2 linked regions of the Skermanella sp. TT6 genome follow. The protein of the gene in region 2 interacts with the protein of the main gene of each other region in a pairwise test. Links are inferred from orthologs where the notes say so. Each region holds a gene or a part of one and is shown on either strand. Other genes may lie near its edges.

Region 1 (6,225 bases), 4.6 Mb from region 2 along the record:
GCGGCGCTGGCCCGGTCCTCCGGCCTGGACGGGGTCATCTGCTCGCCGGCCGAGGTGGCGGCGCTGCGGGCCGAGTGCGGCGACGATTTCGTGCTGATGGTGCCGGGCATCCGGCCGGCCGGTTCCGCCGTGGGCGACCAGAAGCGCGTGATGACCCCGCGCGACGCGGTCGAGCAGGGGGCGGACTTCCTGGTCATCGGGCGCCCGATCACCCAGGCGCCGGACCCGGCCGAGGCCGCCCGCGCCATCGTCGGCGAACTTTAGGAATCGGACATGACTGTTCAGGTGAAGATCTGCGGCGTCAGCCATCCCGGCGCGGTCACCGCCGCGGTCCAGGGTGGGGCGCGCTATATCGGGCTGGTGTTCTACGAGCGCTCGCCCCGGCACGTGGCCCCGCCCCTGGCGGCGGAGCTGGCGCGCATGGTGCCGACGGGCGTCAGGACGGTCGGGCTGTTCGTCGATCCCACGAACGAGTACCTGGAGCATGTGGTGAGCCAGGTGCCGCTCGACCTGATCCAGCTCCACGGCGACGAGACGCCGGAGCGGGTCGCGGAGATCCGGGCCGCCTTCTCCATGCCGGTGATGAAGGCGATCAAGGTGTCCTCCGCGGCGGACCTGGACGCCGCCGAGGCCTATGCCGCGGTGGCCGACCGGCTGCTGTTCGACGCCAAGCCGCCGGCCAAGGTCGCGGCCCTTCCGGGCGGCAACGGCATCGCCTTCGACTGGACCATCCTGACCGGGCGGACCTGGTCCAAGCCCTGGATGCTGTCGGGCGGGCTGACCGCGGACAACGTCGCGGAGGCCATCGCGGTCAGCGGCGCCGCGTCGATCGATGTCAGTTCGGGGGTCGAGGACCGGCCGGGCCACAAGGACCCGGACCTGATCCGCGGCTTCCTGAAGGCGGCGGGCCGCTGAGCCGGGGCGGGGCCATGGAAGAGCTGCCGTCCGAAGGCGAGCCCAGGGAAGAGCCCAGGGAAGAGGTGGAGGAACGGGATGAGGCCGGCCCGGCGAAGCGCCGGCTGCGCGGGTTCCTGAACCACCTGATCATCTATTTCTCGGCCATGATCCTGCTGGTGCCGATCAATTTCCTGCTGACGCCGGGCAGGGTCTGGTTCGTCTTCCCCCTGGTCGCGTGGGGAGCGCCGCTGGCGATCCACGCCGCCTTCGCCATGGGGCTGTTCGATCGATGGAAGCGGTGAGGAGGGTGCGCGTCCCGCGCACCACGGGCGGCGGGACGCCGCCCCTCCACCACTGGCAACGTCATCACCGATCCAAGGGTTTGCGGGGTTCGCGTCCATGAATGACACCAAGGCGGTCAACGTCACGGTTTCGGGCAAGGTCCAGGGGGTGTGGTACCGCGCCTGGACGGTCGAGGAGGCGCGCTCGCGCGGGCTGGTCGGCTGGGTGCGCAACCGGAACGACGGGACGGTCGAGGCGGTCTTCGCCGGGCCGGCCGGGCAGGTGGACGACATGGTCGAGGCCTGCCGGCGGGGACCGAAGCACGCCCGGGTCGCCGGCGTGGCGGTCGCGCCGGCGGGTTACCCGAGCGTGGACGGGTTCGAGCAGCGGGCGACCTATTGACCCCTACTGCGAGGCGACGAGGTCCAGCCACTCCTGCTCGGTCAGGGTGGTGAGGCCGAGGTCGCGGGCCTTGGTCGCCTTGCTGCCGGCATCGGCGCCGACCACCACATAGTCGGTCTTGGACGAGACGGAGCCGGCCACCTTGGCGCCGAGGGACTCGGCCCGGGCTTTGGCCTCGCTGCGGGTCACGGTTTCGAGGGTGCCGGTGAACACGACCGTCTTGCCGGCGATGGGCGAGGACTGGACCCTGGGCGGCACGAAATCGGTGACGGCGACCCCGGCGGCCAGCAGGTCGTCCAGCACTTCCAGATTATGCGGCTCGGCGAAGAAGCCCAGCAGGTCGTCGGCGACCGAGGGGCCGATCTGCTCGATCCCGATCAGCTCGCCATAGGCTTCGGAGCCGTGTACCTGGGCGGCGGCCATCTGCTCGCGCCAATGGTCGAAGCCGCGGTAGCTGCGGGCCAGCAGGCGGGCGGTGGTCTGGCCGACCTGGGGAATCCCGAGCGCGAAGATGAAGCGGTCGAGCGGGATGCTGCGGCGGGCGTCGATGCTGTCGAACAGCTTGGCCGCCGACTTCTCGCCCCAGCCGTGGCGGTTCTTCAGCCGGGTCAGGCTGGCGGCGTCCTTCTCGCGCAGGCGGAAGATGTCGCCGGGCCGGCGGACCATGCCCTCGTCCCAGAATTCCCGGATGATCTTCTCGCCCAGCCCTTCGATGTCGAAGGCGTCGCGGCTGACGAAATGGCGCAGCCGCTCCACCGCCTGGGCCTCGCAGATCAGGCCGCCGGTGCAGCGGCGGATCACCTCGCCCTCCGGCCGGACGGCGGCGCTGCCGCATACCGGGCAGTGGTCGGGGAAGACGTAAGCTTCGGAGTCGGCCGGGCGCTTGTCCAGGACGGCCTGGACGATCTGCGGGATCACGTCGCCGGCGCGCTGGACGACGACGAGGTCGCCCTTGCGCACGTCCTTGCGCCGGATCTCGTCCTCGTTGTGCAGGGTGGCGCGGCTGACCACGACGCCGCCGACCGTCACCGGCTCCAGCTCGGCCACGGGGGTCATGGCACCGGTCCGGCCGACCTGGATGGTGATGTCCTTCAGCCGGGTCTGGGCCTGCTCCGCCGGGAACTTGTGGGCGATGGCCCAGCGCGGCGCCCGGCTGACGAAGCCCAGCCGGTCCTGCCAGTCAAGCCGGTTGACCTTGTAGACGACGCCGTCGATGTCGAAGGGCAGGGTGCTGCGCCGCTCCTGCACCTGGTCGTAGTAGCGCAGCAGCGCGTCGGCGCCGCAGCACAGCTCGGCCGGCTTGTTCGGGCGGAAGCCCCAGTCCTCCAGCCGCCGGCGCACCTCCCACTGGGTCGTGCCCAGCGGTTCCGACACCTCGCCCCAGGAATAGCCGAAGAAGCCCAGGGGCCGCGACGCGGTGATCCTGGAGTCGAGCTGGCGCAGGCTGCCGGCGGCGGCGTTGCGCGGGTTGGCGAAGATCGGCTTGCCGGCGGCGGCCTGCCGCTCGTTCAGGGCCATGAACTCGGCCCGGTCCATGTAGACCTCGCCGCGCACTTCCAGCACGTCCGGGACCGGGCCGGCGAGCTGCTCCGGCACGTCGCCGATGGTCCGGACATTGGCGGTGACGTCCTCGCCCTCCTGTCCGTCGCCGCGGGTGGCGGCGAGGACGAGCCGGCCCTTCTCGTAGCGCAGCGAGCAGGACAGGCCGTCGATCTTGGGCTCGGCGACGAACTCGACCTGGTCCGCCTCCTTGATGTTCAGGAAGCGGCAGATGCGCTGGACGAATTCCTGGACGTCCTCGCCCGCGAAGGCGTTGCCCAGCGACAGCATCGGCACGGCGTGGCGGACCTTGGCGAAGCCCGCGGCGGGGGCGGCCCCGACCTTCCGGGACGGGCTGTCGCCGCGCTTCAGCTCGGGGAAGCGCAGCTCGATCGCGTCGTTGCGGCGGCGGAGCAGATCGTAGGCGGCGTCGGAGATCTCCGGCCGGTCCTGCTGGTGGTACAGGGTGTCGTGGTGGGCGATCTCCGCCGCCAGGGCCGCCAACTCCTCGGCGGCCTGCTCGGGGGAGAGTTCGTCGGCGGGGATGTCGCGGACGGCTTCGCGGGCGCCCGCCGTCATCAGCCGTGCCCCGCGATCAGGCTTTCCGCGGCGGCGCGGGCCTCCTCGGTGACCTTGGCGCCGGAGAGCATGCGCGCGATCTCCTCGCGCCGCTGCCGGTCGCCCAATTCCACCACTTCCGTCGTCACCCTTTCCTCCGAATCCTGTTTCTGGACCTGCTTCTGCACCTTCAGGTGATGGGCGCCGCGCGCCGCCACCTGGGGACTGTGGGTCACCACCAGCACCTGCCGGTCGCGTCCCAGCTTGGCCAGCCGCTCGCCGACCGCCGCCGCGACGGCGCCGCCGATGCCGGTGTCCACCTCGTCGAACACCAGGGTGGGCACGGTGCCGACCTGGGCCAGCACCACCTTGAGCGCCAGCATGAAGCGCGCCAGCTCGCCGCCGGAGGCGATCTTGTTGATCTGGCCGGGGGGAGAGCCCGGGTTGGTCGCCACCAGGAAGGCGACGCGGTCGATGCCGTCGGGACCCCAGGAGGATTCGTCCAGCGGCTCCAGCGCGGTGGTGAAGCGGGCGCGGTCCAGCTTGAGCGGCGGCAGCTCGCGGGCGACCGCGGCGTCCAGCTTGCCCGCGGCCTTGCGGCGGAAGTCGGACAGGCGTTTCGCCGCCTCCAGATAGGCGTCGCGGGCCTGGGCCGCCTCGCGGGCGAGCCGTTCCAGCGCGTCGCCCTGGTCCTCGATCAGGTTGAGGCGGCGCGACATCTCCTCGCGGAGCGCCGCCAGCCGGTCCACGTCCACATTGTGCTTGCGGGCGGCCGCTCGGAGCGCGAACAGCCGCTCCTCCAGCTTCTCCAGCGCATTGGCGTCCATGTCCTCGTCGTTGGAGAGCGCCTGGAGGGTGGCGACCGCGTCGGCGACCTCCGCCAGGGCGCGGTCCAGGGCGCCGATCACCGGCTCCAGCCGGCCGCCGGCCTTGTCGATGATCCGCATCAGCGCGCGGTGGGCGCCGTTGAGGCCGCGTTCCACGCCGCGCTCGCCGGCCAGCTCGCCGAAGGCGGCGTTCAGCGCCTCGACCACCTTCTCCCGGTGCATCATGACCGTGCGGGTCTCGGCCAGCTCCTCCTCCTCGCCGGGGCGGGGCCGGAGCTCGTCCAGCTCGGCGACGGCGTGGCGGAGATAATCCTCCTCCGCCCGGGCGCGGGCGATCTCCTCCGCCGCCTCCTCGCGCGCGGCCTCGACCTGGCGCCAGGCGCGGTACGCGGCCGAGACCTGCGCCGCTATGGTGGCGAGGCCGGCATAGGCGTCCAGCACGGAGCGGTGGGTCTGCGGGTTGAGCAGGCCGTGGGTGTCGAACTGGCCGTGGACCTCGACCAGCGTCTCCCCCAGGCGGCGCAGCAGGGTCACGCCGATCGCCTGGTCGTTGACATAGGCGCGCGAGCGCCCGTCGGCCGTGACGACCCGGCGCAGGACGAGGGTGTCCTCGATCTCCAGCCCCTGCTCGCGCACCAGGGCCACGGCCGGGTGGTCCTCCGGCAGGTCGAACTCCGCGGTGACGGAGGCCTGGTCGCTGCCGTGGCGCACCAGGGTGCTGTCGCCCCGGCCGCCGAGCGCAAGGCCCAGCGCGTCGAGCAGGATCGACTTGCCGGCACCCGTCTCGCCGGTCAGGACGCACAGCCCCGCGTTCAGCGACAGGGACAGACGCTCGATCAGGACGACGTCGCGGATCGACAGCGCGACCAGCATGGGCTGCCTTAGAACACCGAGGCCCAGGCCCGGCTGATCCATGATTTGCTGCTGCTCTCCGGCCGCACGTTCGCGTCCACCAGCAGGGCGTAGCTGTCTACGTACCATTCGCTGCCCGGAAAGTTGTGACCCAGCACGGCCGCCGCCGCCTGCGCCTCGTCCACCACGCCGAGGGCGAGGTAGGCTTCGGTCAGGCGATGCAGGGCTTCCGGCACGTGGCTGGTGGTCTGGTATCTCTCGATGACGGTGCGGAAACGGCCGATCGCGGCGTTCTGATGGCCTTGGCGCAGGTAGTAGCGCCCGATCTCCATCTCCTTGCCTGCCAGATGGTCATTGGTCAGGTCGATTTTAAGCGCCGCATCGCGGGAATAGGGCGATTCCGGGAAGCGCCGCGTGACCTCGCCCAGCGCGTCGAGCGCCTGCTGGGTGATCCGCTGGTCGCGGCCCACGTCGGTGATCTGCTCGTAATAGCAGAGCCCCTTCATGTAATAGGCGTAGGCGATGTCGTCGCTGCCGGGGTGGAGCTGGATGAACCGGTCCAGCGCGATGATCGCGTCGTCGTAGGCCAGCGCCTGGTAATGGGCGTAGGCCGCCATCAGCTGCGCCCGGGTCGCCCATTGCGAGTAGGGGTGCTGGCGCTCGACCTCGTCGAACAGGCGCGCCGCCTCCTTGTACCGTTCCTCATCCATGGCGGCGGCCGCCTCGGAATAGATCGTTTCGACCGGGCGCTCGACATAGGGCGCCTCCTCGGTGGACGCGCACGCGGCAAGGCTCAGGCCGAGCAGGGGGGCGGCGACCAGGCGGATCAGGGCGGGAGACAGACGGGTCATCATCGACATTTCACACG
Region 2 (7,666 bases):
ATGACGCAAGGAACAGTTCCGGGAGTGCCGGTAACGGCTAAACAAGGGACGGAAGCCCAGGCTCGGGATTGGAGCTGGGTGGAAGCGTCGATCTGGACCGGCCCCATGGTGTCGGCGCTGGGCAACGGCGTCAAAGGAGGCAAATGGTACAGCCTGATCGACAAAGCGATCCGGCCGGCGACCCTGGAGTGCGCGTGGCGGCGTGTCGCGCGTAACAAGGGGGCGGCGGGCGTGGACGGGCAGAGCATCGCCCGGTTCACGCTCCAGGCGGATCGGTACCTGCGGGAATTGCACGAGGACCTGAACAGCGGCAGCTACCGGCCAAGCCCGGTCCGGCGCGTGGAGATCCCGAAGGGGGACGGCAAAACCCGCCCCCTGGGCATCCCCACGGTCAAGGACCGGATCGTCCAGACGGCTCTCAAGCTGACGATCGAGCCCATCCTCGAAGCCCGGTTCCGGGACGGCAGCTACGGCTTCCGCCCCGGCCGCGGCTGCAAGGATGCCTTGCGCGCGGTCGACCGGGCGCTCAAGGACGGATACGCCTGGGTGGTGGACGCCGACCTGGAACGGTACTTCGACACGATCCCGCGCCGGGACCTCATGGCCCGGCTCGGCGACCTGATCAGCGACGGGCGCGTCCTGGAGTTGATCGACAGCTTCCTCCAGCAGGACATCATGACGGAAACGGCACGATGGACACCGGTCGCGGGAGCTCCGCAAGGGGCGGTGATCTCACCGATCCTGAGCAACTTGTACCTGCACCCGCTGGACGAGCTGATGGAAGCCGAAGGCTACCGCATGATCCGCTACGCGGACGACTTCGTCGTCCTGTGCCGGGACGAGGCGCAGGCCCGCGCGGCCCTGGCCCGGGTGCAAGCCTGGGTGGCCGACAACGGCCTGACGCTCCATCCCGACAAGACGCACGTCGGAGACTGCCGGCAACCCGGCCAGGGCTTCGACTTCCTCGGCTACCGCTTCGAGGCGGGACGCCGATACGTGCGGGACAAGAGCCTGAAGGCGTTCAAGGACAAGATCCGGGCCCGCACCGGCCGCAGCCGGGGCGTCAGCCTGGATCACGTCATCGCGGATCTCAATCCGGTGCTGCGGGGGTGGTTCGGCTACTTCAAACATGCTCGAGCCCGCCTCTTCACGCAACTGGACAAGTTCATCCGCAGACGCCTGAGGGCGATGCTGCGCAAGCAATCCCGACGCCCAGGCTTCGGGAAAAGCTATGCAGACCATCGGCAATGGACCAATGCCTACTTCGCGACCAGGGGACTGTTCACCCTCTCGACAGCCCTCAGGCAAGCGAGACACTCCCGATGAGGAAAGCCACGACTGGAGAGCCGTGTGCGGGAAAACCGCCCGCACGGTTCGGAGGGAGGGGAGGCAAAACCTTCCCTACCCCTATCGAATGGGGAGGAAAGGAAGCGGAAGGGAAGCGGGAGAGTCGGAGAGCGCACCGAGCCGCTTCCGCTCCCCTTTTCCATCATGACCGGGCAGGGGAAGGGAGGAGGGCATGAGGCCGGCGCGGACCCGCTCCCCCTTCCCAACAGGCCCCCGCTCCCCACATCCGTCATGACCGGGCTCGGCCCGACCATCGCCCGGCGAGCCGGAACGGGCGGAAGGGCCGCAGGCCGCCGGAGCATCCCGCTTGACCGATCGCTTGCGCTCGCACACGCCTTTGGTCTAATTTCCGGCGCCCGAACCGCAGAGATGTCAGACAAAATGGCCCGTTTTCCGCTTTCCACCGCCCGGACGCGCAACATCCCGGGGGCGCCGACCCGGCGCAAGTCGGCCGCAGCCCTGCTGGGCGTGCTCGGCGCAACGCTGCTGCTGAGCGGTTGCGGCGGCGTCCAGCCGGAAGCCAAGTTCCCCGATCCGGACGAGGACAAGCGGTACCGCTACGGCAGCCTGCTCGGCGGCGAGGGCGGCTTCACGCTGCTCGGCCCGCGCCGCGCCGAGTCGGGGCCGCAGGACGGCCAGGGCATCGGCGTCAACAGCTACCTGTGGCGCGCCTCGCTCGACACGCTGGCCTTCATGCCGATCGCCTCGGCCGATCCGTTCGGCGGCGTGATCCTGACCGACTGGTATTCCCCGCCGGAAACCCCGAACGAGCGGTTCAAGGTCAACCTCTACATCCTCGACCGGCAGCTCCGGGCCGATGGGGTGCGGGTCAGCGTCTTCCGCCAGCAGCGCGCCGGGACCGGACCCAACGGCGGCGAATGGCGGGACTCCGGCGTCAGCACCGAGACGGCGAGCCGGCTGGAGGACACCATCCTGACGCGCGCCCGCCAGATCCGGATCGCGCAGACCGCCGACAGCCGGTAGGCGTCCCGGCCGGCGGGTTTTTTCAGGGCTCCGGCGGGAACGATCGGCCGGGGCCGACGATAGTCGATAGTGCATTGGTTCGGTGATGCGTCGCCCGCCCTGCTTGGGCATCGGGGCGCGGTGAGGGATGGTTCATGTCGCGGTACAACTCCAAGGAAACGGAAGCGAAGTGGCAGGCGGTCTGGGACGAGCGGGGCAGTTTCGTCGCCCACGAGGACCCCGACCGGCCGAAATACTACGTGCTGGAGATGTTCCCGTACCCGTCGGGCCGGCTCCATGTCGGCCACGCCCGCAACTACGCCATCGGCGACATGGTGGCGCGCTACAAGCGGGCGCGCGGCTTCAACGTGCTCCATCCCATGGGCTGGGACGCCTTCGGCCTGCCGGCGGAGAACGCCGCGATCGCCAACAAGGTGCATCCCGCGACCTGGACCTACGAGAACATCGCGACCATGCGCGCCCAGCTCAAGACGCTGGGCCTGGCCTATGACTGGACGCGCGAGATCGCGACCTGCGCGCCCGAATATTACCGCCACGAACAGAAGATCTTCCTGGACTTCCTGAAGGCCGGCCTGGCCTACCGCAAGGAGAGCTGGGTCAACTGGGACCCGGTCGAGAACACCGTGCTCGCCAACGAGCAGGTGATCGACGGGCGCGGCTGGCGCTCCGGCGCGCCGGTCGAGAAGCGCAAGCTCAGCCAGTGGTTCCTGAAGATCACCCGGTACGCCGACGAGCTGCTCGACGCCATCGGCACGCTGGACCGCTGGCCGGACAAGGTCCGGACCATGCAGGAGAAGTGGATCGGCAAGTCCTCCGGCCTGCGCTTCACCTTCGACCTGGCGGACGATCCGGAGAAGATAGAGGTCTTCACCACCCGGCCCGACACGCTGTTCGGCGCCAGCTTCGTCGCGGTGTCGCCCAACCATCCGCTGGCGGCCCGGCTGGCGGCGTCCAATCCCGGCCTCGCCGCCTTCATCGCGGAATGCAACCGCATCGGCACCAGCGAGGCGGCGATCGAGACGGCGGAGAAGCTGGGCTTCGACACCGGGCTGAAGGCGATCCATCCCTTCGTCGAGGGCCGGACCGTGCCGGTCCACGTCGCCAATTTCGTGCTGATGGAATACGGCACGGGCGCCATCTTCGGCTGCCCCGCCCACGACCAGCGCGACCTGGACTTCGCCCGCAAGTACGGCCTGCCCGTGCTGCCCGTGGTCGTCCCCGACGGTGCCGACCCGGCCGCGTTCGAGGTCGGGACCGAGGCCTATGTCGGCCCCGGCCATCTGGCCAATTCCGCCTTCCTGGACGGGATGGAGGTCGAGGCCGCCAAGCGCGCCGTGATCGAGCGCATGGAAGCGGCCGGCAAGGGCGAGGGCACCACCATCTACCGCCTGCGCGACTGGGGCGTCAGCCGCCAGCGCTACTGGGGCTGCCCGATCCCGGTGATCCACTGCGACAAGTGCGGCATCGTCCCGGTCCCGGAACGGGATTTGCCGGTGGAGCTGCCGACCGACGTCAGCTTCGACCAGCCGGGCAACCCGCTGGACCATCACCCGACCTGGAAGCACACGGTCTGCCCGTCCTGCGGCGGCGAGGCCCGGCGGGAGACCGACACCTTCGACACCTTCTTCGAAAGCTCCTGGTACTTCGCGCGCTTCTGCTCGCCGCACGACACGACGGCCGCGTTCGAGCGGGGGGCGGCGGACTACTGGCTGCCGGTCGACCAGTATATCGGCGGCGTCGAGCATGCGGTGCTCCACCTGCTCTATTCCCGCTTCTTCACCCGCGCCCTGAAGGACTGCGGCTATCTCGCCGTGGCCGAGCCCTTCGAGGGGCTGATGACCCAGGGCATGGTGACCCACGCGACCTACCGCGACGCCTCCGGCCAGTGGCTCTATCCGGAGGAGGTCGAGCAGCGGGACGGCCTGACCGTCAAGCGCGGCACCGGCGAGGCGGTGGAGGCCGGCCGGCTCGAGAAGATGAGCAAGTCGAAGAAGAACGTCGTCGGCCTGGAGCACATCATCGACAATTACGGCGCGGACACCATGCGGCTGCTGCTGCTGTCCGACAGCCCGCCGGAACGCGACCTGGAATGGACCGAGTCGGGCATCGACGGCGCCTGGCGCTACGTCGCCCGCGTCTGGCGCCTGATCACCGAGCCGGTGGTGCCCCTGGCCCCGGCCGGCGCTCCCGCCCCGGCGGAGATTTCCGGCAAGGGGCAGGCGGTCCGCCGGATCGTCCACAAGACCATCGACGGCTTCGGCGACGACGTCGAGAAGTTCCGCTTCAACAAGGCCGTCGCCCGGGTCCGCGAACTGACCAACGCGCTGGCCGAGCTGGACGGCAAGGGCGCCGGCGAGGACTGGGTGCTGCGGGAAGGTTACGAGACGCTGGTCAAGCTGATCGGCCCGATGATGCCGCACCTGGGCGAGGAGCTGTGGCAGGGGCTGGGCCATTCGACCCTGCTGACCGATTCGCCCTGGCCCGAGGCCGACCCCGCCCTGGTGGTGGACGAGAGCGTCGTGGTCGCGGTGCAGGTCAACGGCAAGCTGCGCGCCCAGATCCCGCTGCCGCGCGACGCCGCCGAGGACGCCGCGCGCGAGGCGGCGCTGGCCGACGCCAACGTGCAGCGGGCCATGGACGGCAAGCCGGTCCGTAAGCTGGTCTACGTGCCCAACCGCATCGTCAATGTGGTGGTGTGACCCGGCGGCCGATCGGATGGTGTAGGCGATGAAGATACCGGCCGGCCGGATCGAGGGGTTCGTCCGCCGCCCCGACCCCAACGTCCGGGCGGTGCTGTTCTACGGCCCCGACGGCGGGCTGGTGCGCGAACGGGCCGACACCGTCTCGCGCGGCGTGGTCGAGGACCAGCACGACCCGTTCCGCGTGGTGGACATGCTCGGCTCCGCCATCGCGAAGGACCCGGCGCGGTTGGCCGACGAGGTGGCCGCCCTGTCCCTGACCGGCGGCAGGCGCCTGATCCGCATCCGCGACGCCGACGACGGCGTGACCGGCGCCTTCGCCTCCCTGTTCGAGTCGCTGCCCGGCGGCGACAGCATGGTGGTGGTCGAGGCCGGCGACCTGTCCAAGGGGTCGAAGCTGCGGGCATTGTTCGAGAACGCCCCGGCCGGCGCCCCGATCCCCTGCTACGTGGAGGACGAGGCGGCGCTGGCCGACACCATCGCCGGCATGCTGGCGGCGCACAAGCTGACGGTCAGCGCCGACGCCCGCGACTTCCTGGCGGCCAACCTGGTGGGCGACCGGCTGATCGCGCGGGGCGAGATCGAGAAGCTGGTGACCTACATGGGCGGGGATGCCCGCCGGGTCGAGCTGGAGGACGCCCAGGCCTGCATCGGCGACAGCGGCGCGCTGGAGATGGACGCGCCCTCCTGGGCCGCCGGGGACGGCGACTTCGCCGGGGTGGACCGCGCGCTGCGCCGCCTGTTCGCGGAGGGCATGAGCCCGGTGCCGATCCTCCGCTCCGCCCAGCGGCATTTCCAGCGGCTCCAGCTGGTCGTGGCCCAGGTGGAGAAGGGCGACTCGGTGGAGCGCGCCGTCGCCACCCTGCGCCCGCCGCTGTTCTTCAAGGTCAAGAACCAGTTCACCGGACAGGTCCGGCGCTGGACCCCGGCGGCGCTCCGCCAGGGCCTGGACCGCCTGACCGACGCCGAAGCCGACTGCAAGCGCACCAACATGCCCGACGAGACCATCTGCGCCCGCGCCTTCTTCCAGCTCGCCGTCCTGGCCCGCAGCCGCCGCTGAGCGATGACCGATGGTGATCCACGGCGGGCCGGACAAGCGAGAATTTTCCATTTCATCATGACCGGACTTGATCCGGTCATCCACGCGCGAACTCCTTCACGCCGGTTTGCGCGTGGATGCGCGGGTCAAGCCCGCGCATGAAGTACATGAAGTATATGAAGTATAAGAAGTATAAGAAGTAGAAAGAGACGCCACCCGGGCGGCATCGCTGCCCATCGCCGTTATCTGTGGCAAAAAACCCCAAGCCTCACTCCGCCGCGTCGCGGTCGGCCTGCTGGCGCGCCCACAGCGCCGCGTAAGCGCCGTCCCGCGCCAGCAGGGCGGCATGGGTGCCGCGTTCCACCGCCCGGCCGTCCTCCAGCACCAGGATCTCGTCGGCATGGACCACGGTGGATAGCCGGTGGGCGATCACGACCGTGGTGGTGCCGCGGCTGACCTCGCGCAGGCTCTGCTGGATCGCCAGCTCCGTGTGGCTGTCCAGCGCGGAAGTCGCCTCGTCGAACAGGAACAGGCGGGGCCGCTTCAGGATCGCGCGGGCGATGGCGACCCGCTGCTTCTCGCCGCCGGACAGCTTCAGCCCGCGCTCGCCGACCAGGCTGTCGTAGCCGTCGGGCAGGCCGGCGACGAAGTCGTGGATCCGGGCCAGGCGGGCGGCCCGCTCGACCTCCGCGCGCGAGGCTCCCGGCCGGCCGAACGCGATGTTGTACAAAATGGTGTCGTTGAACAGCACCGTGTCCTGGGGAACCACGGCGATGGCGGCGCGCAGGCTCGCTTGGGTCACTGACGATATGTCGGCGCCGTCGAACAGGATGCGGCCCGACGTCGGGTCGTAGAACCGGAACAGCAGGCGCCCGATCGTCGATTTCCCGGCGCCGCTCGGCCCCACGATCGCCAGCGTCCCGCCCGGCGGCAGCTCGAACGAGACGTCCCTCAGCACCGGCCGGCGCGGGTCGTAGGCGAAGCCGACCCGCTCGAACCGCAGCCGGCCGGGACCGGCGGGCAGGGGAACGGCGTCCGGCGCGTCGGCCACCTCGGCGGGCTGGTTCAGCAGCTCCAGCATCTGTTCCACGTCGGTCAGCGACTGCTTGATCGAGCGGTAGAGCTGGCCCAGCCGGTCGAGCGGGCGGATCAGCTGGAGCAGGTAGGTGTTGACCAGCACGAAGTCGCCGACCGTCATGGCCCCGGCCGCCACCTCGGACGCCGCCAGCAGGATCATCGCGGTCAGCCCGGCCCCCAGGATCGAGACCTGGAGGATTCCGGTCAGGCTGCGCCACAGCATGGCGTTGACGGTCAGCCGCTCGACCTCGCGAAGCGCCCCCTCGTAGCGTCCGGCGATATGCTCCTCGTTGCCGAAATACTTGACCGTCTCATAGTTCAGCAGGCTGTCCACCGCCTTGCCGTGGGCCTCGGCGCCTTCCGCGACCGCCTTGCGCTGGCGGCGGCGCAGCCATTCCGACCCGATCACCAGGCAGACCCCGTAGAGCGCCAGGGTCGCCACGGTGATCCCGGCGAAGGCCGCGCCGAACGACCCGAGCAGCACCGCGCAGATGATCGCGATCTCGGCGAACAGCGGCAG

The links. Proteins that work in one complex are often made in the same cells at the same time.
Region 1: the proteins of leuS (region 2) and ligA interact in binary tests that used the Escherichia coli proteins (3 or more experiments, as listed by UniProt). The link is inferred for Skermanella sp. TT6 from one-to-one orthologs.

Annotation. Positions count from the first base shown.
Region 1 is NZ_CP067420.1:1,277,361-1,283,585, forward strand. The notes cover bases 1,143-4,141. They hold ligA (NAD-dependent DNA ligase LigA), read right to left. Parts: upstream 3,700-4,141; coding sequence 1,585-3,699; downstream 1,143-1,584. Other genes in these bases: IGS68_RS05915 (2TM domain-containing protein), read left to right, coding at 1,143-1,199; IGS68_RS05920 (acylphosphatase), read left to right, coding at 1,297-1,581; recN (DNA repair protein RecN), read right to left, coding at 3,699-4,141. Outside these bases: pyrF (orotidine-5'-phosphate decarboxylase), read left to right, coding at 1-264; IGS68_RS05910 (phosphoribosylanthranilate isomerase), read left to right, coding at 274-915; more of IGS68_RS05915, read left to right, coding at 930-1,142; more of recN, read right to left, coding at 4,142-5,378; IGS68_RS05935 (outer membrane protein assembly factor BamD), read right to left, coding at 5,387-6,211. UniProt on the Escherichia coli protein: DNA ligase that catalyzes the formation of phosphodiester linkages between 5'-phosphoryl and 3'-hydroxyl groups in double-stranded DNA using NAD as a coenzyme and as the energy source for the reaction.
Region 2 is NZ_CP067420.1:5,874,791-5,882,456, forward strand. The notes cover bases 2,118-5,247. They hold leuS (leucine--tRNA ligase), read left to right. Parts: upstream 2,118-2,465; coding sequence 2,466-5,030; downstream 5,031-5,247. Other genes in these bases: IGS68_RS27480 (DUF3576 domain-containing protein), read left to right, coding at 2,118-2,331; holA (DNA polymerase III subunit delta), read left to right, coding at 5,059-5,247. In the rest of the region: ltrA (group II intron reverse transcriptase/maturase), read left to right, coding at 79-1,326; more of IGS68_RS27480, read left to right, coding at 1,717-2,117; more of holA, read left to right, coding at 5,248-6,090; IGS68_RS27495 (ABCB family ABC transporter ATP-binding protein/permease), read right to left, coding at 6,338-7,666.